Regions from separate parts of the Streptomyces sp. NPDC060232 genome, predicted to be linked through region 2. Evidence: predicted binding sites of a transcription regulator. Region 2 holds the regulator's gene; each other region holds the start of a gene.

Region 1 (9,481 bases), on a different contig from region 2:
GCCATACGGCCAGCCTATGCCGACCGGACCGGCCCGGACCCCGTCACCGCCCCACCTGCACGGGACCGAGCACGGCCCCGCCGACGAAGGCCGCGAGATGGGCGGCGCCCACCTCGTCGGCGGCGGCGAAGTGCACGTAGACGGTGTGCCGCCCGTCGGGATGCTCCTCGTTGAGATCCAGCTCCACCCGCTGGTTCGTCGGGTCGGCCGACGAGGACGGTATCCCGGGCACGTCCGGCCAGACCCCCCGCCACAGCATCGTGGCCGCCCCGCCGCGCAGCGCCCGCAGGAACCCCTGTTCCACCGGTCCCGGAGCCGCGTACGCGTCGACGGTCAGCGGCAGCGCCGCCGCCAGTTCCCGGTCGTCGCGCGGCAGTTCGGCACCCAGGTACCAGGTGTCCGCCGCGGCCCAGTAGTCCGACGGATCGAACATGCCCGCCGGCAGCAGCGCCGCCATCCCCCGGGCCTCGGCGACGCTCTCCGTCCGCGCGCACAGCCACATCTCCGGTTCGAGCGGCCTCATCCGCCCGCACAGCAGCCGGGCCCGCCGATGGGCCTCCCCGAGATCATCGGTCCGGAACACGGGATAGGCCCGCGAACTCCCCACCCCGTCCTCATCCCTGCCCGTCGCGCCGGGGAGGCGGTACGGACGGATGGCGCACCTTCGCGTACGCCTCGGCGGAATCGGCGGTGCGCAGCACGGGATGAGCGACGGAGTTCCCCATGGCCGTACGGTCACACGCCCCCACCCACCCCGGCCAGCGGTTTTCACCGCCCGATCGGGGGAGACCACTCCGAGGGCCGGGCGGGGCCCCGGCCGCGGCACTAGCCTGAAACGAGGCACGGGCTCAGCGCTGCACGCCATCCGGAGGAATACGGTGACGATCATGATCGAGCGGGCCACACCCATAGATGCGTTGTCGGCGCCACCAGCCTTCGAGGACCTTCTGCGCACGGTCGCGGAGATGGACACGCCAGACGGCTTCAAGGCCGAGCTCATCCGGGGGAAGATCGTCGTGTCACCGTTTTCCAGGCTCCGATACTCCCGCCCCATGCGCCTGCTGCGTGAGCAGCTCCAGTCACATGTACCCGACGGCTGTTTCGCGGACACCTCCCCCTTCCTCTTCCGGTTCCCATCGGCAGAGCGCGGCTACGGACCCGATCTGTACGTCGCGGAGGAGGAAGCCTTCGAAGGGGACGGGCTGCACGCGGATGGAGCGGCGCTCTCCCTGGTGGGAGAGTTCACGTCCGTCTCCACCAAGGACGCCGACTGGAACGAGAAGCTCGACGTCTACGGGCGCCTCGTCCCCGTCTACCTGGTCGTCGACATGCAGGACTCGGAGATCACCTGTTTCCACGACCCGTCGCCCCACGGGTACCGCGCCCGCACGACGGTGTCCTTCGGTGAGCCGCTGCACGTCCCGGCGCCGTTCGACTTCGCGATCGACACCACCGGATTCTGAGGGTCAGGAGGGCCCGGGAACGCCCGAGGGCGGCACCCCCGCGGGGGTGCCGCCCTCGTTCGAGAACAGCCGATCGACTAACAGGTCGATCAGAAGTCCATGTCACCGCCCGGCATGCCGCCGCCCGCGGGGGCACCGGCCTTCTCGGGCTTGTCGGCGATGACGGCCTCGGTGGTCAGGAACAGCGCGGCGATCGACGCGGCGTTCTGCAGCGCGGAGCGCGTGACCTTCGCCGGGTCGATGATGCCCTCGGCGATCATGTCGACGTACTCGCCGGTCGCGGCGTTCAGGCCGTGGCCGATCGGAAGGTTGCGCACCTTCTCGACGACGACGCCGCCCTCAAGACCACCGTTGACGGCGATCTGCTTGAGCGGGGCCTCCAGGGCGAGCTTCACGGCGTTGGCGCCGGTCGCCTCGTCACCCTCGAGCTCCAGCTTCTCGAAGACCGCGGAGGCCTGCAGCAGGGCCACGCCACCACCGGCGACGATGCCCTCCTCGACGGCCGCCTTCGCGTTGCGAACGGCGTCCTCGATGCGGTGCTTGCGCTCCTTGAGCTCGACCTCGGTCGCGGCACCGGCCTTGATGACGGCCACGCCGCCGGCCAGCTTCGCGAGGCGCTCCTGGAGCTTCTCGCGGTCGTAGTCCGAGTCGGAGTTCTCGATCTCGGCGCGGATCTGGTTGACGCGACCCTGGACCTGGTCGCTGTCACCGGCACCGTCGACGATGGTGGTCTCGTCCTTGGTGATGACGACCTTGCGGGCGCGGCCGAGCAGGTCGAGACCGGCGTTCTCCAGCTTGAGGCCGACCTCCTCGGAGATGACCGTGCCGCCCGTGAGGATGGCGATGTCACCGAGCATGGCCTTGCGGCGGTCGCCGAAGCCCGGGGCCTTGACGGCGACGGACTTGAAGGTGCCGCGGATCTTGTTGACGACCAGGGTCGACAGTGCCTCGCCCTCGACGTCCTCGGCGATGATCAGCAGCGGCTTGCCGGACTGCATGACCTTCTCCAGGAGCGGCAGCAGGTCCTTGACCGAGCCGATCTTGGAGTTGACGATCAGGATGTACGGGTCGTCGAGGGACGACTCCATGCGCTCCATGTCGGTGGCGAAGTACGCCGAGATGTAGCCCTTGTCGAAGCGCATACCCTCGGTGAGCTCCAGCTCCAGACCGAAGGTCTGGGACTCCTCGACGGTGATGACGCCTTCCTTGCCGACCTTGTCCATGGCCTCGGCGATGAGCTCGCCGATCTGGGTGTCGGCGGCGGAGATGGAGGCCGTCGAAGCGATCTGCTCCTTGGTCTCGACATCCTTGGCCTGGGCGAGCAGGGCGGCGGAGACGGCCTCGACGGCCTTCTCGATACCACGCTTGAGGGCCATCGGGTTGGCACCGGCGGCCACGTTGCGCAGGCCCTCGCGGACGAGTGCCTGGGCCAGGACCGTGGCGGTGGTCGTACCGTCGCCGGCGACGTCGTCCGTCTTCTTGGCGACTTCCTTGACCAGCTCGGCGCCGATCTTCTCGTACGGGTCCTCGAGCTCGATCTCCTTGGCGATGGACACACCATCGTTGGTGATCGTGGGGGCGCCCCACTTCTTCTCAAGGACGACGTTGCGACCCTTGGGGCCAAGGGTGACCTTGACGGCGTCGGCGAGCTGGTTCATGCCTCGCTCGAGGCCGCGGCGGGCCTCCTCGTCGAACGCAATGATCTTGGCCATCTGAAGTGGTCCTCCCGGACAGCGGTGGATTGCTCCCAGGACCGCGCCCGCGCCCGCGACGGACGGCCTGCGTGCCCGGTGGTTCCTTCCCACCGGACCCTGCGGGCCTCACCGACCCGGTCCTCGTTTCAGTAGCACTCTCACTCGTAGAGTGCTAACGCCAATGATTAGCACTCGACCCCCGAGAGTGCAAGCGGCTTCACCAAAGGCCCTGGTGACACGCGAGGGGCCCACATCCCGTGTCCGGGATGTGGGCCCCTCGTAGGCCTTCCGGGTCTTCGACGGAAGACCGAGCGTCGGTGGTCGATGCTCCGGGACTAGCCGAGCGCGAGCTTGACCATGTCCGCCTGCGGACCCTTCTGGCCCTGCGAGATCTCGAACTCGACCCGCTGACCCTCTTCAAGGGTGCGGTACCCGTCCATCTGGATGGCGCTGTAGTGGACGAACACATCCGCACCACCGTCGACCGCGATGAAGCCGTAGCCCTTCTCCGCGTTGAACCACTTGACGGTGCCCTGAGCCATGCCTAACTCCCCTATTACCGGCCCTTGCGCGGGAACGCACTTCGCGTTCCCGGGTCAGAACTTGCGTCGGAACGCATCGACCGAGGCTGAATGTATCTGCGCGAGTGCTGTCTGCAACAGGTCAATCCGACGAGAAATCTGGACACCGAGAAACATTGAAATAGAGTGAAAATTTGGCATGTTCCAGGGCAACTCGGGCCTGACATATCTCGCCAAAGCCCCATACCGCACCCGCACATTGGCCCGATGTCGACCCTCACGCGACCCGTTCATATGCAGCGGGCAAGTCCAGCGGAGGGGACTTCCCCAACTCTACCGTGCCCAATCAAGCAGAATTCCCCCCTCCGCTTTTAGTGGAGGGGGGAATTACGCTTTCTCGCCCGGGGTCAGCCGGGTCAGCAGCCGCCCGCGACCGCCGGGATGATCGAGACGCCGGCGCCGTCCGGCGTCACCGCCTCCAGCCCGCCCTCGAAGCGCACGTCGTCGTCGTTGACGTAGACGTTCACGAAGCGGCGGAGCTTGCCCTGGTCGTCCAGGACGCGCGCGGCGATGCCCGGGTGGTTCTTCTCCAGGGACTCGATGACCTCGGCGAGGGTCGCACCCTCGGCCGGGACCTCGGCCTGACCGCCGGTGTAGGTGCGCAGGATGGTGGGGATGCGGACGTTGACGCTCATGGCGCTACTGCCTTTCCGGTAGTGCGGGGAGGGTGGTCAGGCCAGGCCGGCGGCGCGGAACGCGTCCAGGCTGGGGCGGATGGTGGCGGTCTGTCCGCTGTCCGCGGCCACCGCCTCCAGGGTCTTGAGGCCGTCGCCGGTGTTGAGGACGACGGTGGTCAGCGCCGGGTCGAGCTGCCCGTTCTCGATGAGCTTCTTCGTCACGCCGACGGTCACGCCGCCCGCGGTCTCGGCGAAGATGCCCTCGGTCTGCGCGAGGATCTTGATGGCCTCGACGACCTGCTCGTCGTTGACGTCCTCGACGAAGCCGCCGGTGCGGCGCGCGATGTCCAGGACGTACGGGCCGTCCGCCGGGTTGCCGATGGCCAGCGACTTGGCGATGGTGTTCGGCTTCTGCGGGCGGACCACGTCGTGACCGGCCTTGAAGGCGGTCGACACCGGCGAGCAGCCCTCGGCCTGGGCACCGAAGATCTTGTACGGCCTGTCCTCGACGAGACCGAGCCTGATCAGCTCCTGCAGACCCTTGTCGATCTTCGTCAGCTGCGAGCCGGACGCGATCGGGATGACGATCTGGTCGGGCAGCTGCCAGCCGAGCTGCTCGCAGATCTCGTACGCCAGGGTCTTGGAGCCCTCGCCGTAGTACGGGCGCAGGTTGACGTTGACGAAGCCCCAGCCCTCGCCCAGCGGGTCGCCGATGAGCTCGGAGCAGAAGCGGTTGACGTCGTCGTAGTTGCCCTCGATGCCGACGAGGTCGCCGCCGTACACACCGGCCATGACGACCTTGCCCTGCTCCAGGTCGTGCGGGATGAACACGCAGGAGCGGAAGCCGGCCCGGGCGGCCGCGGCGCCGACGGCGCCGGCCAGGTTGCCGGTGGAGGAGCAGGACAGGGTGGTGAAGCCGAAGGCGCGGGCGGCCTCGACGGCGATGGCCACGACGCGGTCCTTGAAGGAGTGCGTCGGGTTGCCGGAGTCGTCCTTGACGTAGAGCTTGCCGGTGACGCCCAGCTCCTTGGCCAGGTTCGCCGCGTCGACGAGCTTGGTGAAGCCGGGGTTCAGGCTGGGCTTGGACGCCACGTCGGCGGGGACGGGCAGCAGCGGCGCGTAACGCCAGATGTTGGCGGGGCCGGCCTCGATCGCGGCGCGCAGGGCCTCGGCGTCGCCGGTCGGGAGCTCGTAGGCGACTTCCAGCGGTCCGAAGCACTCGGCGCACGCGAAGATGGGACCGAGTTCGAAGCGGGTACCGCACTCGCGACAGGAAAGGCCGGTGGCAGGTCCGAGATCGACAGAGGTGGCGACAGTCTGTGCAGCCATGATGGCGAGGCCCTTTCTCCTCATCTTCCCCATGGCGCATTTCGCCATGAGACGGAATTGGCACCTTCCCTAGCCGGGGACCTCGCTGACGAGCGCTGCTGCGCAATCGCGAGAACCGACTGGAGGGTTGCCGGGGCTTCAACGGGCCGTGTCCCTCTGCCCCTCTGGATGAGCGGTATGGCACCGGCACACGCGCTCTGCGGCGCGCCGGTGCGTTTGTACGCGGGGGACCCCGGCATGCGGTGGTCCTTCGCGTTGTTCAAGACTGTAACCGAAGGGCCGGGCGGTTGAGACAGCCGTCCGAACCGCGAGATGGATCACATAAAGGCCGATATCGCCGACACGCAGGGAGTGCTGAGAGTGCTGGAAGAGGTGGAGCGCTGGCTGGCCGACCGCTCCTGGTCCGCCGCCGACCGACCGCTCGACCAGCTGCTCGACCTCAAACGGGCGGCCGGGACCACGGTCAGCGTGGTGCTGCCCGCGCTGGACGAGGAGGCGACGGTCGGCGCGATCGTCGAGGTGATCCGGCGTGAGCTGATCGAGGGACTTCCGGTCCCCCTCGTGGACGAGCTGGTCGTGGTCGACTCGGGCTCGGCCGACCGGACCGCCGAGGTCGCGGCGAAGGCCGGCGCCCGGGTGGTGCACCGCGACGAGATCCTGCCGCGGATCCCGGCGCTGCCCGGCAAGGGCGAGGTGCTGTGGCGCTCGCTGCTGGTCACCGGCGGGGACGTCGTCTGCTTCGTCGACGCCGACCTGCGGGACTTCTCCGCCTCCTTCGTCTCCGGCATCGTCGGCCCGCTCCTGACCGACCCCGGCGTGCAGTTCGTCAAGGCGATGTACGACCGCCCGCTCGGCACGGAGTTCGACGGGCTCGCCTCCGGCAAGACCCCCGGCCAGGGCGGCCGGGTCACCGAGCTGGTCGCCCGCCCGCTGCTGAACCTCCACTGGCCGCAGCTGGCCGGCTTCGTCCAGCCGCTGGGCGGCGAGTACGCCGTACGGCGCTCCCTGCTGGAGCGGCTGCCCTTCCCCGTCGGCTACGGCGTCGAGCTGGGCCTGCTGGTCGACGCGCTGCACACCGTCGGACTGGACGCACTGGCCCAGGTGGACGTGGGCGTACGGCTGCACCGGCACCAGGACGGCCAGGCGCTCGGCCGGATGGCCGCGGCGATCTATCGGACGGCGCAGGTACGGCTCTCGCGCGGGCACCTCGTACGGCCGGAGCTGACGCAGTTCGAGCGCGGGCCGGAGGGCTTCGTACCGCGGACGTACGCGGTGGACACCGAGGAGCGGCCGCCGATGCTGGGCGTGCAGGAGTACGGCCGGCGCCACGTCGCGTGACCGTGTCCACACGTTTGAGCGAGCGCGGGCCGGGCTAGGTTCGCGGCATGGCTTCTCAGGTACTCGTCGCGGCGAACCGCGGCCCGCTCTCCTACGCCCTCTCCGACGACGGCACCCTCAGCGCCCGGCGCGGCGGGGGCGGTCTCGTCTCCGGACTCTCGGCGGCCCTCGCGGAGCAGCCGGGTGCGCTGTGGATCTGCGCGGCGCTGTCGGACGCGGACCGGGAGGCGGTCCGGCGGGACGTCTCCGAGCCGGGCGTCCGGATGCTGGACATCGATCCCACGATGTACGACGACGCGTACAACGGCATCGCGAACTCGGTGCTGTGGTTCACCCACCACCACCTGTACGACGTGCCGCGCGAGCCGGTCTTCGACGCGGAGTTCCGGCGCCGGTGGGACGCGTACGTGGCGTACAACGGGGCCTTCACGCGCGCCCTCGCCGAGGAGGCGGCGCAGGGGGCCCGCGTACTGGTGCAGGACTACCACCTGGCGCTGGTCCCGGGGCAGCTGCGGGAACTGCGTCCGGACCTGCGGATCGCGCATTTCACGCACACCCCGTGGGCGTCGCGGGAGTTCCTGGACATGCTGCCCGACGACATCCGCAGCGAGCTGGTGTGGGGGATGCTCGGCGCGGACGTGGTCGGCTTCCACACCTGGTCCTGGGCGCAGGCCTTCCTGGACGGCACGCACCTGGACGACGAACGGGGCATCGCCGAGCCGAAGTTCGCGACCGGGGTGGAGCCGTCGAAGGCGAGGTACGTCCAGAAGAACCCGGCGGGTCCGGTGCGGCACAAGCGGACCGAGGTGGCCGTGTACCCGCTGGGCGTGGACGCCGACGATCTGCGGGCGCTCGCGCAACGGCCGGAGGTGGACGCGAAGCTGGCGGAGCTGCGGGCGGAGGTCGCGGGCCGCAAGACGATCGCCCGCGTGGACCGCACGGAGCTGTCGAAGAACATCCTGAGGGGCCTGCTGGCCTACCGGGAGCTGCTGACGGTCCACCCCGAGTGGCGCGGCCGGGTGGTGCATCTGGCCTCGGCGTACCCGTCCCGGCAGGATCTGAAGGTGTACAGGGACTACACGGCGGCCGTCTCGGAGCTGGCGGCGGAGATCAACGCGGAGTTCGCCGCGGAGGACTGGCAGCCGGTGCTGGTGTCGGTGAAGGACGACTTCGCGCGGTCGCTGGCGGTCTACCGGATGGCGGACGTGGCGCTGGTGAATCCGGTGCGGGACGGGATGAACCTGGTGGCGAAGGAGATCCCGGTGGTGTCGGAGGCGGGGTGCGCGGTGGTGCTGTCGAGGGGGGCGGGGGCGTACGAGGAGCTCCGCGAGGACGCGTTGACGGTGAACCCGTACGACGTGTCGCAGACGGCGGAGGCGCTGCACGCGGCGCTGTCCATGCCGGACGCCGAGCGTGCGCAACGCACCAAGCGCCTGGCGGCGGCCGCGACGGCCCTTCCCCCGTCGGCCTGGTTCAAGGCCCAGCTCGCAGCCTTGGCCTGATCCCCTGCCGGGGCGCTGCCCCGGACCCCGCGCCTCGATCGCCGGCGGGGCTGGGATCTTCCAGCCGTCCGGCGCTTGAGGACCGGGTCCTGGGACGGCGTCCCGGCAACGGCGCCGCGCCCGGCAGCGGGCGGTCAGCCCCGCAGGGCGGAGGCCAGGGAGGCCAGGAAGGCGGCGACGGCGCCCGGTCCGGGCAGGACCAGATCGGCTCGGGCGGCGAGTTCGGGGACCTCCGCCGAGCCGCTGCACACCAGCAGCCCCGGCAGCCCCTCGGCCCTGCGCTTCTCGACGGCCGAGTAGGCGGCGAGGTCGCCCAGGTCGTCCCCGGCGTAGAGCACCGTCTCGGCGTCCCGCTCCGCCAGGAACTCCGTCAGGGCGACGCCCTTGTCCATGCCCGGGGGCCGCAGCTCCAGGACCGCCCGTCCCGGCTCGACCATCAGCCCGTGCCGGGCGGCCAGCTCGGTCAGGGGCTCCCGCAGCGCAGCGAAGGCCGCCGCCGGGTCCTCGGCGCGCCGGGTGTGGACGGCGAGCGCCCGGCCCTTCTCCTCGATCCAGGTGCCGCGCCAGGCCCCGATCGAGTCGAGGAATCCGGGCAGCTCGGCCCGTACGGCCGCCACCCCGGGGTGCTCGGCGGGGGCGCGGACCAGGCCGGTCACGGCGTCCCACCGCTCGGCGCCGTAGTGGCCGAGGACGACGAGGTGTTCCAGTCCGGGCACCCCGGCGAAGCCCCCGTAGCGGACGGCGACGCCCGCGGGCCGCCCGGTGATCACGGCCACCGAGTCCACCGCGGGGGCGAGCGCCGAGAGGGCGGGAACGGCTTCGGGATGTGCCCGTGCCTGGTCCGGGTCCGGGACGATGTCGGCGAGGGTGCCGTCGAAGTCCAGGGCGACCACGGACCGGCGGGGTGCGCGGAGGAGGGCTTCGAGTCCCTCGCGTCCGGCTGCGGTGACGGGCATC
Region 2 (9,481 bases):
GTACCGCTTCTGGTTGAGGGTCTTGGGGCGGATGGTGCGGCCGCGGCTGGAGAGGATGTTCTGGGTGAGCACCTCGGCGGGCGTCTCGGGCCCGTCGCCGTTGCCGTTCGCGCTCGCCTTGAGCATGGCGATCGAGCGTTCCACTGCGTCCTCCGTCATCGGCTGCCCGGTGCGGAGCACCAGCATCATCTCGTCGAACAGTCGCTGGATCAGGGCGACTTCCGCCGCTTCTCCGATCGCGCTGACCTGGTTGCCCCGAACATGGATGTCGGCCTTCGGGAAGGCCTTCTCGATCACGCGCAACAGGGCGTCGCCCGAGCCGAGCACCGTCACCATCGGGTGCGTCGCCGGTACGGTGAAGTGCGCTCGCGCCTGCCCCGGCGCGGGGATGTGGGCTGTCGATGTCTGAGTCATGGGCCGGCACTGTGGCCTGCGCATACCTCCCGCTGAGGGGCCGCGCCGATCGACGACCTCCGGAATACCAAGCGTACGTCGCCGCCGCTGCTTCCCCGAGAGGTTTTACCCGCCGCCCCCGGGGCTGCCCGGCTCCGAGGCTCCCCGGCTACGCGGAGTGCGGGAAGCCGATGGTCGGCACGGCCCTGCGCCGGGCGGCAGGTGTCGCGGCCGACGGGATCAGGTCGTCCAGGAAGCCGTAGCGGCCGCGCAGCGCGTGCGGGGCGGCCCGCCACCAGTGGGCCACCTCCGGCCAGCCGGGGGCCGACAGGGAGCCGCCGAACTCCTGGACCGACAGGGCGGCGGTCAGCCCGGCGAAGGCCAGCCGGTCCGCCAGCGGCCAGCCCGCCAGGGTGCCGGTGACGAAGCCCGCCACGTAGACGTCCCCCGCCCCCGTGGGGTCCAGGGCGTCGACAGCGATGCCGGGGACGTGCGCCGTCTCCCCGGTGCGCCCGTCCACCGCGTACGAGCCCTCGGGGCCCAGGGTCACCACCGCGATCGGCACCTTCTCGGCCAGTGCGCGGGCGGCCGCCCGCGGGCACTCGGTGCGTGTGTACCGCATCGCCTCGCCGGCGTTCGGCAGGAAGGCCTCACAGTGCTCCAGGTCGGCCAGGGCCCCCAGGTCCCAGCGCCCGCTCTCGTCCCAGCCCACGTCCGCGAAGACCCGCGAGCCGCGCCGGGCCGCCTCGCCGATCCACTCCTCGCCGCGGCCGGGCCCCAGCGAGGCCACGGCGGCGCGGGCCCGCGGCGGGCACTGCGGGACGGCCCCGGGGCCGGCAGGCGGAGGGGCCTCGTGGCCGTGGGAGACCATCGTGCGCTCGCCCTCGTAGGCCATCGACACGGTGACGGGGCTGTGCCAGCCGGGGATGATCCGCGACATGGACAGGTCGATGCCCTCGCCCTGCTCCAGGGCGTCCCAGCAGTACTCGCCGTAGTGGTCGTCCCCGAAGGCCGCGGCCAGCGAGGTGCGCAGGCCGAGCCGGGCCAGGGCGGTGGCCATGTTGGCGACACCGCCGGGGCTGGAGCCCATGCCGCGCGCCCAGGACTCCGTACCGCGCACGGGCGCCGAGTCGAGGCCGGTGAAGATGATGTCGAGGAAGACCGTCCCGGTCAGGAAGACGTCGCAGCCCGGTTCCTCCGGGTCGCGCAGCGGACCGAGCGGGTCCAGGGCTGCGGTGCGGCTGTCGAGGTCCCCACTGGTCACGGTGGTCTCCCCTGTCGGTCTCGAAGGGCCGTTTCTCGGTGAAAGCTGCCAGGTCTTCCCGCCCGGGGCGGGATCAAAACCCAGTGTGGCGCAGGTCTCCTCGAACATGCCCTCCGCGCCGGTCGCCGGAACCGGCGGAAGCCCGGCCCGGGGGCGGCATGCGCCCCGGGCCGCCCCCGTCAGCCCCGCTTCGGCAGCGGCACCCGCATCAGGTCCGCGGCCACGGTGAGCTCCCCCTCGAACCCCGCCGCCCGCGCCTGGCGCTCGAACTCGGCGGGGTCGGTGTAGCGCTGCGAGAAGTGCGTCAGCACGAGGTGCCGTACGCCCGCGTCCCGCGCCACCAGCGCCGCCTGCCCGGCGGTGAGGTGCCCGTGGTCGGTGGCCAGCCGTTCGTCCTCGTCGAGGAAGGTCGACTCGATCACCAGCATGTCGCAGCCCTCGGCGAGCTCGTCCACACCGGGGCAGAGCCGGGTGTCCATGACGAACGCGAAGCGCTGCCCGGGCCTGGGCTCGCTCACGTCCTCCAGGGCGACCTCACCGAGCCGTCCCTCCCGCTGGATCCGGCCCACGTCGGGGCCCTTGATCCCGTGCCGGGCGAGCTGTTCGGGCACCATCCGGCGCCCGTCGGGCTCGGTGATCCGGTAGCCGAAGGACTCCACCGGGTGCGAGAGCCGCCGGGCCTCCAGGACGTACGAGGCCCCGCGCGCCACCGGCCCGTCCTCGGACACCGGTTCCTCGATGAGCGGCACGGTCTCCCGGTAGGCCGTGGCGTACCGCAGCCGGTCGAAGAACCTCTGCCCCGACGCCGGGTAGTGCGCGGCGACGGGGTGCGGGACCTGGTCGAGGTTGATCCGCTGGATCACCCCGGCGAGGCCGAGGCTGTGGTCACCGTGGAAGTGGGTGACGCAGATCCGGTTGATGTCGTGCGCGGCCACCCCGGCACGCAGCATCTGGCGCTGCGTGCCCTCGCCCGGGTCGAAGAGGATGCCCTCGTCGTCCCAGCGCAGCAGGTAGCCGTTGTGGTTGCGGTGGCGGGTGGGCACCTGGCTGGCGGTGCCCAGCACCACGAACTCTCTGACGGACACGTGCTACCCCGGGGGCCACTGGAGGCCGCGGCCGCCCAGGACGTGCGCGTGGGCGTGCCAGACGGTCTGTCCGGCGCCGGAGCCGGTGTTGAAGACGACCCGGTAGCCGTAGTCGTCGATCTTCTCGTCGGCGGCGACCTGGGCGGCCTCACGCAGTATGTCGGCGGCGACGGCCGGCTCCGCGGCCGCGAGGGAGGCCGCGTCGGGGTAGTGCACCTTGGGGATGACGAGCACGTGCGTGGGCGCCTGCGGGTTGATGTCCCGGAAGGCGACGGTGGTCTCGGTCTCCCGTACCACCGTCGCCGGGACGGCACCCTCGACGATCTTGCAGAACAGGCAGTCGGCCTGCGGTTCCCCGGCCATTGCTCACCCTCCCGTGATGTTGATCGGTCGGGGCATCGTATCCAGCCGGGCGCCCGCGGCGGGCGTGTGTTCCGGCCGGTCAGGCCCAGCGTCCGGTACGGGCCAGCAGGACCGCCGCGGCCGCGGTGCCGGCGGTGGAGGTCCGCAGGACGGAACGGCCCAGGCGGTAGGGGTGCGCCCCGGCCGCGGCGAAGACCTCCAGCTCCTCCGGGGACACCCCGCCCTCCGGGCCGACCACCAGGACGACGGAACCGGAGGCGGGCAGCTCGGCCGTGGCCAGGGCCTGCGAGGGGGTGTCGCGGTCCTCGTGCAGGACCATCGCCAGGTCGACGCCGGCCAGCAGCGCCGCGACCTGCTTGGTGGACATGGCCTCTGCCACCTCCGGGAAGCGGACCCGGCGGGACTGCTTGCCCGCCTCCCGGGCCGTGGCCCGCCACTTGGCCAGGGACTTGGCGCCGCGGTCGCCGCGCCACTGCGTGATGCAGCGCGAGGCCTGCCAGGGCACGATCGCGTCCACGCCGGTCTCGGTCATGGTCTCGACGGCCAGCTCGCCCCGGTCCCCCTTGGGCAGGGCCTGGACCACGGTGATGCGGACCGCGGGCTCCTCCTCCCGGCCGGCCGAGGTGACCGCGACGACGAGCCGGTCCTTGCCCTCGGCCGCCTTCACCACCGCCTCCGCCCAGCCGCCCCGGCCGTCCGTCAGGACCACCTGCTCGCCCGGGTTCAGCCGTTTCACGGACACGGCGTGCCGGCCCTCCGGGCCGTCCAGGACGAACTCCGCCCCTGCGGGGACCTCTTCGACCACGAACACCGGGGCCGTCATGACGCACTCCTCATCTGCATTTCCTTCAACGTGCTCTGCGCCTCGGCCAGTTCAGCCGCCAGCACCTCCACCAGCTGCGCCGCCGGAAGGGCCCGGGCGAGCCGGTGCCCCTGGCCCGCCCACAGGGCCATGCCCTGCGGGTCGCCGGCCGCGGCGGCCGCCTTGCGCAGCCCCGAGGTCAGGTGGTGGACCTGGGGGTAGGCGGCCGGCGCGTAGGGGCCGTGCTCCCGCATGAAGCGGTTGACCAGCCCGCGCGCCGGCCGCCCGGAGAAGGCCCGGGTCAGCTCCGTCCGGACGAAGAGCGGATCGGTCAGCGCCTTCTTGTGCACGGGGTCCGCCCCCGATTCCGGGCAGACCAGGAAGGCCGTCCCGAGCTGCGCCGCCGCCGCGCCGGCCGCCAGCAGTGCGGCGATCTGCGCACCGCGCATGACGCCGCCAGCCGCGATGATCGGCAGGGCCACCGCCTCCCGTACCTGCGCCACCAGCGCGAGCAGTCCCACCGCCGCCGTGCCGTCGATCTGCGGGTCGTCGCGGTGGGTGCCCTGGTGGCCGCCGGCCTCGACGCCCTGGACGCAGACGGCGTCGGCGCCCGCCTGCTGGGCGCTGCGGGCCTCCTCCACGGAGGTCACGGTGACGACGGTGTACGTGCCGGCCTTGCGCAGGGCGGCGAGGGCCGCGGGGGCCGGGCAGCCGAAGGTGAACGACACGACCGGGACCGGGTCCTCAAGGAGGATGGCGAGCTTGGCGTCGTAGCCGTCGTCGCTGGTGCCGATGATGTCCTCCTCTGCGAGCGAGATCGCGTACCAGCTGGCCTCGCCGGCCAGCTGCCCGCGGTACGCCTCCACCGCGGCCGGGTCGACGTGGCCGGTCTGCGGCATGAAGAGGTTGACACCGAAGCGGCGGCGGGTGAGCGCGCGTACCTGCTTGATCTCCTGGTACATCCCGTCGGCGGTCTTGTAGCCCCCGGCCAGGAAGCCCAGCCCGCCCGCCTCGCACACGGCGGCGACGAGCGGCGGGCAGGAGGCGCCGCCCGCCATGGGGGCCTGCACGATCGGGTGGGAGGAGAGACCGTTCGCCGCGGTGGACATGGACTGCATCGTGCCACGTCCGGCCCATGGGGCCGAATCACCGCATTCGCCTGGCATAGTCCGCTTCCCGGCGGGCCCGCCGGCGGCTCCGGCAGCCACGCGAAGAGCCCGGCCGGAGGATCCCCGGGCCGGGCTCGAAGCGGTTTCCGTCCTTCGGTCAGCGACCGTTGAACGCGTCCTTCAGGCGGCTGAACAGGCCCTGCTGGCCCGGCGCGAACTGGCCCATGGGCCGCTCCTCGCCGCGCAGCTTCGCCAGCTGGCGCAACAGCTCCTCCTGCTGGGCGTCCAGCTTGGTCGGGGTGGTGACCTCGACGTGGACGATCAGGTCGCCGCGCCCGCCGCCGCGCAGGTGTGTGACGCCGCGCCCGTGCAGCGGGATCGCCTGGCCGGACCCGGTGCCGGGCCGGATGTCGATCTCCTCCAGGCCGTCGAGCGTCTCCAGCGGGCATTTGGTGCCCAGTGCGGCCGCCGTCATGGGGATGGTGACCGTGCAGTGCAGGTCGTCCCCGCGCCGCTGGAAGGTCGGGTGCGCCAGCTCGTGGATCTCCACGTAAAGGTCGCCGGCGGGACCGCCGCCGGGGCCGACCTCGCCCTCGCCCGCGAGCTGGATCCGGGTGCCGTTCTCGACACCGGCCGGGATCTTGACCGTCAGGCTGCGGCGGGAGCGGACCCGGCCGTCGCCCGCGCACTCGTGGCACGGGGTCGGGACGACGGTGCCGAAGCCCTGGCACTGCGGGCAGGGGCGCGAGGTCATGACCTGGCCCAGGAAGGACCGGGTGACCTGCGAGACCTCACCGCGGCCGCGGCACATGTCACACGTCTGCGCCGAGGTGCCGGGGGCGGCGCCCTCGCCGGAGCAGGTGGTGCAGACGACGGCCGTGTCGACCTGGATGTCCTTGGTCGTCCCGAAGGCCGCCTCGTCCAGCTCCAGGTCGAGGCGGATCATGGCGTCCTGGCCGCGGCGGGTCCGCGAGCGCGGGCCGCGCTGCGAGGCCTGGCCGAAGAAGGCGTCCATGATGTCGGAGAAGTTGCCGAAGCCGCCCGCACCGAAGCCGCCGGCCCCACCGCCGCCGCCCGAGGACGACAGCGGGTCGCCGCCGAGGTCGTAGACCTGCTTCTTCTGCGGGTCCGAGAGCACCTCGTAGGCCGCGTTGATCTCCTTGAAGCGCTCCTGCGTCTTCGGGTCCGGATTGACGTCCGGGTGGAGTTCACGCGCGAGGCGCCGGAAGGCCTTCTTGATCTCGTCCTGCGATGCGTCGCGGCGTACGCCGAGGACGGCGTAGTAGTCCGTGGCCACTTACGACTCCGCCAGGATCTGTCCGACGTAACGTGCCACTGCGCGTACCGCTCCCATCGTTCCGGGGTAGTCCATGCGGGTCGGTCCGACCACGCCGAGTTTGGCGACCGTTTCGCCGCCCGAACCGTAACCGACCGAGACGACCGACGTGGAGTTGAGCCCCTCGTAGGCGTTCTCGTGCCCGATCCTTACGGCCATCCCCGACTCGTTGGCCTCGCCGAGCAGCTTGAGGAGCACGACCTGCTCCTCCAGCGCCTCCAGCACCGGCCTGATCGTCAGGGGGAAATCGTGTCCGAAGCGGGTGAGGTTGGCGGTACCGCCGATCATCAGCCGCTCCTCCGCCTCCTCGACCAGGGTTTCGAGGAGGGTCGACAGCACGGTGGAGACCGTGCCGCGGTCGTCGGCCTCGAAGGACTCCGGGAGGTCCTGGACGAGCGGGGGCACGTCGGTGAAGCGCCGGCCGACGACCCTGCTGTTGAGCCGGGCCCGCAGGTCGGCGAGCGAGGCCTCGCCGAAGGGGCTCGGGCAGTCGACGAGCCGCTGCTCGACGCGTCCGGTGTCCGTGATCAGTACGAGCATCAGGCGCGCGGGGGCGAGCGAGAGCAGCTCCACATGCCGGACGGTCGACCGGGTCAGGCTCGGGTACTGGACGACCGCGACCTGCCGGGTGAGCTGCGCGAGCAGCCGCACCGTACGGCCGACGACGTCGTCGAGGTCGACGGCTCCGTCGAGGAAGTTCTGGATGGCCCGGCGCTCGGGCGTCGACAGCGGCTTGACCCCCGCCAGCTTGTCGACGAAGAGGCGGTAGCCCTTGTCGGTGGGGATCCGGCCGGCGCTGGTGTGGGGCTGGGCGATGTAGCCCTCTTCCTCCAGCACCGCCATGTCGTTGCGCACGGTGGCGGGCGAGACGCCCAGCCGGTGCCGCTCGGTGAGCGCCTTGGAGCCGACCGGCTCCTCCGTCCCGACGTAGTCCTGGACGATGGCGCGCAGCACTTCGAGTCTGCGTTCGCTGAGCATCGCGCACACCTCCAGCGTGATCCGTTGCCGTGTTCTGCCGTGTTCTGGCGTTCGTTGGCACTCTGTACGTTCGAGTGCCAGGAATCCCCCGCTCAGTGTACGGCCGGGCAGTAAGACCCTGGCAAGGGAGGCCCGCCAGGGTAGCGTCGCGGCATGGACGTGCGTTGGGAAGAGGCGGGCTGGGAACGGCTCACCGGACGGGCCGGCCGGCGGCGTCTGCCGGTGTGGGACTGCACGGTGGGGCTGGTGGTGGGGGACGAGTCCGTCCTTCTGATCGACCCCGGTTCGAGTGTGCGCGAGGGCGCTCGGGTACGGGCGGAGGCAGAGCGGCTGACGGGCCGGAGCGTGACCCATATCGCATTCACCCACGGGCATTTCGATCACGTACTGGGCGCGTCCGCCTTCGCGGGGGCCGAGGTCTTCGGGGCGGTCGGGCTGGACCTGCTCCTCGCGTCGGGCCGCGAGGAGCTGCGCGGGGACGCGGTGCGGCACGGGCTCGCGGAGGAGGAGGCCGCCGAGGCGGTGGACCTGCTGGTGCTGCCCGGCCATGCGGTGTCGGGCGAGTGGACGCTGGAGCTGGGCGGGGTACAGGTGCTGCTGGCCAACGTGGGGCCCGGGCACACCGGGCACGACCTGGCCGTCTTCGTCCCGGGCGAACGCGAGACGGTGTTCTGCGGGGACCTGGTCGAGGAGTCGGGCGAGCCGCTGGCTGGCCCGGACGCAATGCCGCGGCAGTGGCCCGCCGCCCTGGACCGGCTGCTGTCGCTGGGCGGTGAGGACGCGCTGTACGTGCCGGGTCACGGAGCGGTGGTCACCGCGGAGTTCGTGCGTGCGCAACGCGCCACACTGGCGGCCCGTTCCGGCGTGTCGTAGACGGCGGGCGCGCGGCTCTCCTAGTGTCGGCCGGATGCGCGAGTACTCCCCCGACCTGACCCCGCAGTGGAAGCGCCCCAAGGCCGTGCCGGAGGTCGCCGCGGAACCGGACCTGGTGGTCGAGGTGGCGGGTACGGACTTCTGCGGCGCGGTGGTGGCCTGCGAGGCGGGCACCGTGACCCTGGAGGACCGCTTCGGCAAGCGCCGGGTGTTCCCGATGGAGCCGCGGGGCTTCCTGCTGGACGGCGCGGTGGTCACCCTGGTCCGCCCGCCCCGGGGGCCGTCGGCACCGGCCCGTACGGCGTCGGGGTCGATCGCCGTCCCCGGTGCGCGGGCACGGGTGGCCCGGGCGGGCCGGATCTACGTCGAGGGCCGGCACGACGCCGAGCTGGTGGAGCGGGTCTGGGGCGACGACCTGCGCATCGAGGGCGTGGTGGTCGAGTATCTGGAGGGCGTCGACGACCTCCCGGCGGTGGTGGCGGAGTTCGGTCCGGCGCCGGACGCCCGGCTGGGGGTGCTGGTGGACCATCTGGTGCCGGGCTCGAAGGAGTCCCGTATCGCCGCCTCGGTGACCTCGCCGGACGTGCTGGTGGTGGGCCACCCGTACGTGGACGTCTGGCAGGCGGTGAAGCCGTCCGCGCTGGGCATCCCGGCGTGGCCGGCCGTCCCGCGCGGCCAGGACTGGAAGACGGGCGTCTGCAGGGCGCTGGGCTGGCCGGAGAACACCGGGGCCGCCTGGCAGCACATCCTGTCCCGGGTGCGCTCCTACAAGGACCTGGAGCCGACCCTGCTGGGCCGCGTGGAGGAGCTCATCGACTTCGTCACGGGTGACGGTGGGGCCTGACACCCTCGAAGGTTCCGAAGTCGCTCGTGTCCAGCTCGATGCCGAGCAGTTCCAGCGGCAGCGGCTCACCGAACTTCGAGACCCTCTGGGAGCGGTAGTCGGCGTCGTCACCCCTGCCGGCCGGGATCGTCAGCAGGACGCACTGCGCGACGATGGGGTCGATGATCAGGTAGGCGGGCACCCGGCCCGCGGCGTAGACGGAGCGCTTGACCACGTAGTCGCGGTCGACGCTGGTCTTGGAGACGACCTCCACCACCAGCGTGATCAGCTGCGAGGGCAGGAGACGGCCCGACCCCGGCTGCGCCTCGCGATCCAGGACCACCAGATCGGGCACGGGTTCGCTCGCCTCGTCGACGATGTCGACGTCCTGGGTCTGAAGGCGCGCCCACCGCTTGCGCGGAATCTGATCCTGCACGTCCTCCACGATCAGGTTG
Region 3 (9,481 bases), on a different contig from region 2:
ACCGCGAGGACCCGGATGCCCAGGCGGGCCAGGGCGAGGGCGTCCCCGCCGATGCCGCAGCACAGGTCCGCGAGGCTGCGTACGCCGAGGGCCGCGAGCCGCTCGGCCCGGTACGAGGCCACCGACGCGCGCGTGGCCATCTCGCCGCCGCCGGGGGTGAAGTACATCCGGAAGGCGTCCTCGGCCCCGAACTTCGCCACCGCGCGCTGTCGCAGCCGGGCCTGCCCGAGGGCCGCGGAGACCAGCCCCGCGGGGTGCTCGCGGCGCAGCCGGGTGGCCACGGCCAGCTCCTGGGCGGGGTCGTGGTCGCGGAGCGAGTCGAGGAGGGCGCGGCCCTCGGGGGTGAGGAGGGCGGCGAAGTCTTCGGGGGTCACGGGTCCATTGTCGGCGACGGGGTGTGTGGGCCGGTCGGAGGAACGTCGCAGCCCGGTGCGCGGTGTCGTCCCGGAAGCCCGCGTGTCGGGTGCCAGGATGCGCAGCTATGCAGCTAGTCGGACAAAGGGAAGATAAGACGCAACTGGGTCACCGGTACGCGGCGGGTCCGCGCGGCCGGTTCGGGGTGGCCGTGGCCGCCCTGCTGGTGGCAGCCCTCGGCACGGCCTGCGGCTCCGGGGAGTCGGGCGGGCCGGACAAGGCCGAGAAGGCGAAGGCGGCCAAGGGTTCGGAGGCGGGCGCCGCGGGTGCGCTCAGCGCCGCCGAGAAGGCCAAGGCGCTGCAGCAGGCGCGCGTCGCCGCGGCGAAGAAGTGGGGGCTGCGCAAGGTGCCGCTCGCCGCACCCGCGGCGCCGAAGGAGAAGCCCGACATCGAGACGCGCGACGGCTTCGAGGTGTGGAACCACGAAGAGGACGAACTGCCCCCGGTCTTCACCACCGTGCCCACCGAGGACAAGGTCGTCTTCCTGACCATCGACGACGGCTCGGAGAAGGACCCCGAGTTCCTGAAGATGATGCAGGAGCTGAAGATCCCGTACACGGCCTTCCTCAGCGACTACCTGGTGAAGGACAACTACCCGTACTTCAAGCAGATGCAGGCCGCGGGCGTCACCCTGAACAACCACACCCTCAACCACCGCTACATGCCCGGGCTGTCGTACGAGCAGCAGCGCCAGGAGATCTGCGGCCAGCAGGACACCATCCAGAAGACGTTCGGCAAGCGGCCTACCCTCTTCCGGCCGCCGTACGGCAACTACAACGACGACACCCTCAAGGCGGCGAAGTCCTGCGGCATCAAGGCCGTCCCGCTGTGGAACGCCGAGGCGTTCACGAACCGCATGGACTACCGAGAGTGGGACCGCGACCTGCACCCCGGTGACATCATCCTCACGCACTTCCGGGGCAAGGAGGACTGGAAGGGCACGATGCCTGACATGATCCGTCATGTCATGAAGACCGTCACGGACAAGGGCTATGCCGTGGCTCGCCTGGAGGACTACTTGTGAGGTATGCGCGCCGGTTGGTAGCCGGAACGCTGGCGGCCGGCGCGCTCGCGCTCTCGCTGACGGGGTGCGGGGAGCGCGTGGTCCCCACCGAACGGCTGGGCCGCAAGGCCACACAGGAGCCGTCGCAGACGCCGTCCGCGTCGGCGTCGGCTCCGGTGCCGGCCTCCGGGGGCGCGCAGGGAGGCGCTTCCGACGAGGCGTACAGGAAGTGGGGCCTGACGGCCCCCGTCCAGTACGCACCCAAGCCCGCCCAGAAGCCGCAGATCCCCAAGGCGGCCCCCGGCAAGGTCCCGGTGATAGACCGAATACCCATGCCGGCCGGGGAGAAGGTGGTCTTCCTGACCTTCGACGACGGCGCCGAGAAGGACCCCGAGTTCCTCAAGATGGCGGCCGACCTCAAGCTGCCGATCAGCATGTTCCTCACGGACAGCGTGGCCTCGTCGGACTACGGGCACTTCGAGAAGCTCCGCGACAACGGCTCGGCGAGCACGGTGAACAACCACACGCTGACCCACCCGAACCTGAGGACCCTCTCCTTCGAGGCGCAGAAGAAGGAGATATGCGGCCAGCAGGACCGGCTGGAAAAGCGCTTCGGCCAACGCCCGCCGCTCTTCCGTCCGCCCTTCGGCAACTACAACGACGACACCCTCCGGGCAGCCTCGGAGTGCGGTGTCTCGTCGGTCCTGCTGTGGCGGGTGTCGATGCAGATCAACAACTTCCAGTACGCCCAGGGCTCCGCCCTCCAGCCCGGCGACATCATCCTGGCCCACTTCCGCGGCCCGTCCGAACTCAAGGGCGCGACGGAAACCCAGATGACGGCCCGCATGCTCCAGCGCATCCAGGAACAGGGCTACCGCATAGGGCGCCTGGAGGACTACCTGTAGGGACGCGGGGGCTCCGGGGGCGGGAGCTGCTGGGGAGGGACCGGAAGGCGCGGCGGGGGTGCGAGGAACGAGCGCCCTTGAGGGGCCGGCCCGACACGGACAGACGATGGGACTGACGGGAAACCCCCAGGACGTCTCTGATACCGCCCAGCACGGACACCGCTCCCGAAGCCACCCCGTGCCTCTTCGTCTCCTCTCCGCCTCCTCCCCGCCTCCGCCCCTACACCCCCATCACCGGGGTGATCGTGGTTTCCGCCGGGCCTCGGGCGTCGGCCTCGCGTTGGCGTTCCGCGCTGTCGCTGATGCGGAGGAGGAGGGCGACCATGACCCAGTTGGCCAGGAGGGACGAGCCGCCCTTGGCCAGGAAGGGCAGGGCCTTGCCCGTGAGGGGGATCAGGCCCGTGACGCCTCCGGCGACCACGAAGACCTGGAGCGCCAGCGCCGAGGCCAGGCCCACCGCCAGCAGCTTGCCGAAGGGGTCGCGGGCGCCGAGTGCCATCCGCAGCCCGCGCTGCACGAGGAGCGCGTAGAGGATCAGTACGGCCATGACCCCGGCCAGGCCGAGTTCCTCACCCACCGTCGTGAGGATGAAGTCGCTGCGGCCGGCGAACTTGATCAGCTCGGGGTGGCCCATGCCGAGGCCGGTCCCCGAGATGCCGCCGGTGCCGAAGCTGAACAGCGCCTGCGCCGACTGGTCCGAGGTGACGCCCGGGGGAGGGGTGTCCCAGTAGACGGAGAGCGGGTTCAGCCAGGCCGCCACGCGCGCCTTGACGTGCGGCTCCGTCGAGCCGACCACGAAGGCCCCGACCGAGGCCATGAGCACGCCGCACACGATCCAGCCGGTGCGCTCGGTGGCGACGTACAGCATCACCACGAAGACGCCGAAGAAGATCAGCGACGTACCCAGGTCCCGCTCGAAGACCAGCACCAGCATCGAGAGGATCCACACCGTGACGATGGGTCCGAGCTGGCGCATCGGGGGCAGTCGCATGCCGAGGAACCTGCGGCCCGTCAGGGCGAGGGAGTCGCGGTGGATGACCAGGTAGCCGGCGAAGAAGATCGCGATCATGATCTTCACGAACTCGCCGGGCTGGACCGAGAAGCCGAAGAGGATGATCCACCGCTTGGCGCCGTACGTGTCCGCGCCGAAGAACGCCGGCGCGATCAGCAGCACCAGCGCGACCGCCATCGTGATGTAGATGAACCGCTGGAGCAGCCGGTGGTCGCGCAGCAGGGCCAGCACCGCGATGCAGGCGGCGACGCCGACCACCGTCCACAGGAGCTGGCCCGGGGCGTTGGCGTCCGAGTTCCACCGCTCGATGTAGCCCTGGTCGAGCCGGTGGATCAGCACCAGCCCCAGCCCGGTCAGCAGCATGGCGAGCGGGAAGACCAGCGGGTCCGCGTAGGCCGCGAAGCGGCGTACGCCCAAGTGCCCCACCAGCGACAGCAGCGTCATGCTGATGGTGAAGCCGGCGAGGTTGGGCGGGAGCTCGCCGTTCATCGCGAGGCCCGCGGCCGCGTGCCCGAAGACGGCGATGGCGATGACGAAGACGAGGAGCAGCGCCTCGGTGCGGCGGCGGACGCCCGCCGCCGCCAGGGGCCTCAGTCCGCGCACGGGATGCCGCCGACGTCCTTGGGGGCGGACGGGGCGTACGGGGAAGGCGTCGCGAGCGCGGAGCGCGGACGGGGTCTCGTGCCCGTGGAGGCGCCTGGTTCGCCGGGGCTGGCGGAAGCTTTGGGTCCGATCTGCTCGGCAATGAGGCGCTTTATCTTCATATCGTCTACGACGTTGATGTCCTCCCCAAGGTTCCTTCCGAACCTCCGACGGGAGTGTCGTGAACCGCACCCGGCCGCCGGACAGGCACACCCGCACGCCCCCGATCACCCGCGCGACCCGCGCGGGAGCGGTGCCGGCCGGGTGCCGTCGATGCGTCAGGGAAGCCGGTCGGCCGAGCTGCCTGCGAGGCGCCCCGCAGGGGATCCGCGCAACGCCCGGACCGCGGGAATTGGCACTCCGCTTGACCGAGTGCTAATCACCGGAATAGTCTCGCACCTGGCACTCGCCCCCGGTGAGTGCCAACACAGCGACAGGCAGGTCCGGCACCCGCGACGACGGATCGACCTGGTCGCCACCTCAGACAGTTAACCCCGGATCTCCGAAGGGGGAGGTCGGATCGTGACGACCGCCAGCTCCAAGGTTGCCATCAAGCCGCTTGAGGACCGCATTGTGGTCCAGCCGCTCGACGCCGAGCAGACCACGGCCTCCGGCCTGGTCATCCCGGACACCGCGAAGGAGAAGCCCCAGGAGGGCGTCGTCCTCGCGGTTGGCCCGGGTCGCTTCGAGGACGGCCAGCGTCTCCCGCTGGACGTCAGCGTCGGCGACATCGTGCTGTACAGCAAGTACGGCGGCACCGAAGTGAAGTACAGCGGCGAGGAGTACCTCGTCCTCTCGGCTCGCGACGTGCTCGCGATCGTCGAGAAGTAATTTCGCTTCACAGCACTGCTTTGAGCTGCGCCCCTGGTCACCCCGCTGATTGCCGGGCGGCGAGGGGCGCAGCCCGTTAAACCGAGTTTTCGAGAGGGCTGAACCGCTCCCATGGCGAAGATCCTGAAGTTCGACGAGGACGCCCGTCGCGCCCTCGAGCGCGGCGTCAACAAGCTTGCCGACACGGTCAAGGTGACGATCGGCCCCAAGGGCCGCAACGTCGTCATCGACAAGAAGTTCGGCGCCCCCACCATCACCAACGACGGTGTCACCATCGCCCGCGAGGTCGAGCTGGACGACCCGTACGAGAACCTGGGCGCGCAGCTCGTGAAGGAGGTGGCGACCAAGACCAACGACATCGCGGGTGACGGCACCACCACCGCCACCGTGCTGGCCCAGGCGCTGGTCCGCGAGGGTCTGCGCAACGTCGCCGCGGGTGCTTCCCCGGCCGCCCTGAAGAAGGGCATCGACGCCGCGGTCAAGGCCGTCTCCGAGGAGCTCCTCGCGACCGCCCGCCCGATCGAGGACAAGTCCGACATCGCTGCCGTGGCCGCGCTCTCCGCGCAGGACGCCCAGGTCGGCGAGCTCATCGCCGAGGCGATGGACAAGGTCGGCAAGGACGGTGTCATCACCGTCGAGGAGTCCAACACCTTCGGCCTGGAGCTGGAGTTCACCGAGGGCATGGCCTTCGACAAGGGCTACCTCTCCCCGTACATGGTCTCCGACCAGGAGCGTATGGAGGCCGTCCTCGACGACCCGTACATCCTGATCAACCAGGGCAAGATCTCCTCCATCCAGGACCTCCTGCCGCTGCTGGAGAAGGTCATCCAGGCGGGTGGCTCCAAGCCGCTGCTGATCATCGCCGAGGACGTCGAGGGCGAGGCGCTCTCCACCCTCGTCGTCAACAAGATCCGCGGCACCTTCAACGCGGTGGCCGTCAAGGCCCCGGGCTTCGGTGACCGCCGCAAGGCGATGCTGCAGGACATGGCCACCCTCACCGGTGCCACCGTCATCGCCGAGGAGGTCGGCCTCAAGCTCGACCAGGCCGGTCTGGACGTACTGGGCTCCGCCCGCCGCGTCACCATCTCCAAGGACGACACGACCATCGTCGACGGTGGCGGCAGCCACGAGGAAGTCCTCGGTCGCGTCAACCAGATCAAGGCCGAGATCGAGTCCACGGACTCCGACTGGGACCGCGAGAAGCTGCAGGAGCGCCTGGCGAAGCTCGCCGGCGGCGTCTGCGTCATCAAGGTCGGCGCCGCCACCGAGGTGGAGCTCAAGGAGAAGAAGCACCGTCTTGAGGACGCCATCTCCGCGACCCGCGCCGCGGTCGAGGAGGGCATCGTCTCCGGCGGTGGCTCCGCGCTCGTCCACGCCGTCAAGGTCCTTGAGGGCAACCTCGGCCTGTCGGGCGACGAGGCCACCGGTGTCGCGGTCGTGCGCCGCGCCGCCGTCGAGCCGCTGCGCTGGATCGCCGAGAACGCGGGCCTTGAGGGCTACGTCATCACCTCGAAGGTCTCCGAGCTCGACAAGGGCCAGGGCTTCAACGCCGCCACCGGCGAGTACGGCGACCTGGTCAAGGCCGGCGTCATCGACCCGGTGAAGGTCACCCGTTCCGCGCTGGAGAACGCCGCTTCCATCGCCTCCCTGCTGCTCACGACCGAGACCCTGGTCGTCGAGAAGCCGGCGGAGGACGAGGGCGACGCCGGTCACGGCCACGGTCACGGCCACAGCCACTGACCCGCTCGACGTCGAAGGCCCCGTTCCGCAGCCGTGCGGAGCGGGGCCTTCCCCGTGTGCGGGCGCTCCCTAGGCCGCGTGGGGCGATGCGGTTCCACCCATCTGGCGCTGCAGGGCGCCGGGGTTGTAGTGCCACCAGCCCTCGATGATCTCTCCGCCCTGGCATCGGAAGGTCGTGGTTCCGGACATCTCGTACGTCTTCCCGGTCGGTGCGACCCCCATGAACTCTCCCTTGTGGGTGCCGCGCCAGTTCCACACGGTCGTGACCATGTCGCCCTCGGCCACCTGGGCGATCGGTTCGAAGGTCATGTCGAAGGCGGCGCGCCACGTCTCCATGTCGGAGCGCATGCCCTCGCGTCCGATGACGGTGGGCTCCTCCTTGCTGGCGTCGTGGTCGATGTAGTTCGTCGCGAAGCACTTGTCGAGGACGCTCATGTCGCCGGCCGTGGCGACGTCCTGGAACACCCGGTTGCAGAGCTGCTTGTTGAGGTGTTCGTCGCGGACCACGTCGAGGTTCATGAACTTCGGCATTCCCTCGCAGAGGGCCACCATCTCCTGGAACATCCGGTCCGTCTCAGGGAGCTGAGAGTTCTTCATCGCCTCCTCGTACGAGTCGAACTCCACCATGTCCACGAAGTGGTTCTTGGCCTCGCGGTCCTGGCCGATCATCGTGTGCGTGGCGGTGCGCCTCCCGCTGCTCTGTTCCGCCCAGCGGTCGATGAGCGCGTTCATCTCATCGAACCGCGTGGTCTCATAATCGATCACCTGTACGAATGTCATCGCGTCGCCTCCCGCTGGAGATGGGACATGTCCAGTTTAGGGAGGCTTAGGCAGTTTGGCGGTTTCAGTGGGACCCCGACGGAGGCTTACCGACGGGTCACGAGCGCTACTGGGGCCCGTACTTGCGGCCCGTCCGCGAGGACACCCCGCCCAGCAGCCCGCGCGGCGCCAGTTTCACCACGCCCATCAGCGCCTTGTACCGCGGGTCCGGGATCGACACCGTCTTCCCGCGCGCCAGGTCCGCCAGCGCCGCAGCCACCAGCTTGTCGGCGTCCAGCCACATCCAGCCGGGGATGCTGTCCGTGACCATGCCGGCGCGCTGGTGGAACTCCGTCCGCACGAAGCCGGGGCACAGCGCCATCAGCCGGACCCCCGACCCCGCCATGTCCCGCGCCGCTCCCTGGGTGAACTGCACGACCCAGGCCTTGCTGGCCCCGTACGTACCGCGGGGTACGAAGGCGGCCACCGAGGCCACGTTGATCACGCCACCGCGGCCGCGCGAGCGCATCGACTCCGCAGCCGCCGAGGTCAGCCGCAGCACCGCCTCGACGTGGACCTTGAGCATGGTCAGCTCGTCGGCCATGGAGACCTCGAGGTAGCGGCCCTTGTTGCCGAAGCCGGCGTTGTTGACCAGCAGGTCGACCGGGTGCGTACGGTCGCCGAGGCGCTTCTCCACCGCAGCGATGCCCGCGTCCGTGGAGAGGTCGGCGGCCAGTACGTCGGCCTCGATGCCGTGCAGGTCGTGCAGCTCCGTGGCCTGCTCGCCGAGCCGCTTGGTGTCGCGCGCCACCAGCACGAGGTTGTGCCCCTGGGCGGCCAGCCGCCGGGCGAAGGCGGCGCCGATGCCCGCCGTGGATCCCGTAATCAACGCAGTCGTCATAGGCGCAACCTAGCCGCCTCGGATGACAGCGTTATCGCGCCCCGGCCCCGGCCCCGTACTTCTCCACGTACTGGCGCACCTTCTCGTGCGCCTCCGGCTCCATCGCCGTCCCCGCGGCCCGGGTGCGCGGCAGCAGGGCGCGCTCCGTGGTGAAGGCGCGGAACCACAGCTGGACCGTCACGTCGTGGTCCGGCCGGTGGATGATCTCGATGGGGTCGCCGGGGGAGACCGAACCCTCCTGGATCACCCGCAGGTACGCACCCGGCCGAGCCTCCCGGGTGAACCGCCTGACCCAGCCGGCCTCGCCCAGCACCCCCTGGAAGGTGCGGCACGGGATGCGGGCGGAGGCCACTTCGAGGACGAGGTCCGCGCCGACCCGCCAGCGGTCGCCGAGCCGCGCGGTGTTCAGGTCGACGCCGGAGGTCGTGAAGTTCTCGCCGAAGAGGCCTGCGGGCAGTTCGCGACCCAGCTCGCGCTCCCACAGGTCCAGGTCCTCGCGGGCGTACGCGTAGACGGCCTGGTGGTCGCCGCCGTGGTGGCGCCGGTCGCACACCGTGTCGCCCTCAAGGCCGCTGCCGAGGCCGGTGGCCTTGGCGCCGGGGGCGACGACGCGGACCGGGCCGGGGACGGGGCGCTTGCCGATGCCCGTCACCCCGCTCTCCGCGTCGGTGTGCTCGGAAGGGGTGGCGGCGCCGAGGTTCACGGAGATCAGATGCATGGGACCCATGGGCACAGGCTAACCGCGCAACCCCAAAGCGGCACAGAGGTATTCGCGCAAGCGTCAAAGCGGGCCTTATGCTCACAGGGTGATCGAGGCACGTCATCTCCGGGTACTGCGCGCCGTCGCCGGGACCGGATCATTCTCCGCCGCCGCGCGCGAGCTCGGCTGCACCCAGCCCGCCGTCTCCCAGCAGATGAAGGCGCTGGAGCAGTCGGCCGGCACCCCGCTGCTCATCCGCACCGGTCGCGAGATGCGGCTGACCCAGGCGGGCGAGGCCCTGGTCCGGCACGCCGCCGGCATCCTGGCGGGGCTGACCGCCGCCGAGGAGGAGGTCGCGGCCATCGCCGGGCTGCGCGCGGGCCGGGTGCGGCTCGTGTCCTTCCCCAGCGGCAGCTCCACCCTGGTGCCGACCGCGCTCGCGGCGATGCGCGCCGAGCACCCGGGCACCCGCATCTCCCTCGTCGAGGCCGAGCCGCCGCGGTCGGTGGAGATGCTGCGCGAGGGCGACTGCGACCTGGCGCTGGCCTTCCGCTACGGAGGCTCCGCCGGGTCC

The links. The regulator HrcA, encoded in region 2, represses chaperone genes, less so after heat shock. The targets are predictions, from matches to a motif close to TTNGCACTCNGNNNNNCNGAGTGCNAA.
Region 1: the regulator HrcA is predicted to act here: its motif matches at 3,307-3,333, upstream of groL (chaperonin GroEL).
Region 3: the regulator HrcA is predicted to act here: its motif matches at 4,329-4,355, upstream of groES (co-chaperone GroES).

What each region holds. Positions count from the first base shown of each region.
Region 1 covers NZ_JBHXAG010000018.1:97,147-106,627, forward strand. The annotation lists gene ACFWFZ_RS24660 (phosphoribosylanthranilate isomerase) at 1-5, opposite strand, end outside; gene ACFWFZ_RS24665 (hypothetical protein) at 44-523, opposite strand; gene ACFWFZ_RS24670 (Uma2 family endonuclease) at 966-1,463, shown strand; gene groL (chaperonin GroEL) at 1,553-3,175, opposite strand; gene ACFWFZ_RS24680 (cold-shock protein) at 3,493-3,699, opposite strand; gene ACFWFZ_RS24685 (MoaD/ThiS family protein) at 4,095-4,373, opposite strand; gene thrC (threonine synthase) at 4,410-5,684, opposite strand; SAM riboswitch class I at 5,702-5,859, opposite strand; gene ACFWFZ_RS24695 (glucosyl-3-phosphoglycerate synthase) at 6,045-7,022, shown strand; gene ACFWFZ_RS24700 (trehalose-6-phosphate synthase) at 7,070-8,524, shown strand; gene otsB (trehalose-phosphatase) at 8,659-9,481, opposite strand, start outside.
Region 2 covers NZ_JBHXAG010000007.1:38,374-47,854, forward strand. The annotation lists gene ACFWFZ_RS12685 (PhoH family protein) at 1-414, opposite strand, end outside; gene ACFWFZ_RS12690 (carbohydrate kinase family protein) at 563-1,741, opposite strand; gene ACFWFZ_RS12695 (ribonuclease Z) at 1,837-2,742, opposite strand; gene ACFWFZ_RS12700 (histidine triad nucleotide-binding protein) at 2,746-3,105, opposite strand; gene ACFWFZ_RS12705 (16S rRNA (uracil(1498)-N(3))-methyltransferase) at 3,185-3,928, opposite strand; gene ACFWFZ_RS12710 (nitronate monooxygenase) at 3,925-5,016, opposite strand; gene dnaJ (molecular chaperone DnaJ) at 5,174-6,313, opposite strand; gene hrcA (heat-inducible transcriptional repressor HrcA) at 6,314-7,330, opposite strand; gene ACFWFZ_RS12725 (MBL fold metallo-hydrolase) at 7,484-8,203, shown strand; gene ACFWFZ_RS12730 (DUF3097 domain-containing protein) at 8,238-9,047, shown strand; gene ACFWFZ_RS12735 (Uma2 family endonuclease) at 9,025-9,481, opposite strand, start outside.
Region 3 covers NZ_JBHXAG010000003.1:251,747-261,227, forward strand. The annotation lists gene ACFWFZ_RS07415 (methyltransferase domain-containing protein) at 1-374, opposite strand, end outside; gene ACFWFZ_RS07420 (polysaccharide deacetylase family protein) at 482-1,438, shown strand; gene ACFWFZ_RS07425 (polysaccharide deacetylase family protein) at 1,453-2,322, shown strand; gene ACFWFZ_RS07430 (FtsW/RodA/SpoVE family cell cycle protein) at 2,543-3,937, opposite strand; gene groES (co-chaperone GroES) at 4,499-4,807, shown strand; gene groL (chaperonin GroEL) at 4,919-6,547, shown strand; gene ACFWFZ_RS07445 (ester cyclase) at 6,617-7,327, opposite strand; gene ACFWFZ_RS07450 (SDR family NAD(P)-dependent oxidoreductase) at 7,434-8,207, opposite strand; gene ACFWFZ_RS07455 (MOSC domain-containing protein) at 8,239-8,925, opposite strand; gene ACFWFZ_RS07460 (LysR family transcriptional regulator) at 9,014-9,481, shown strand, end outside.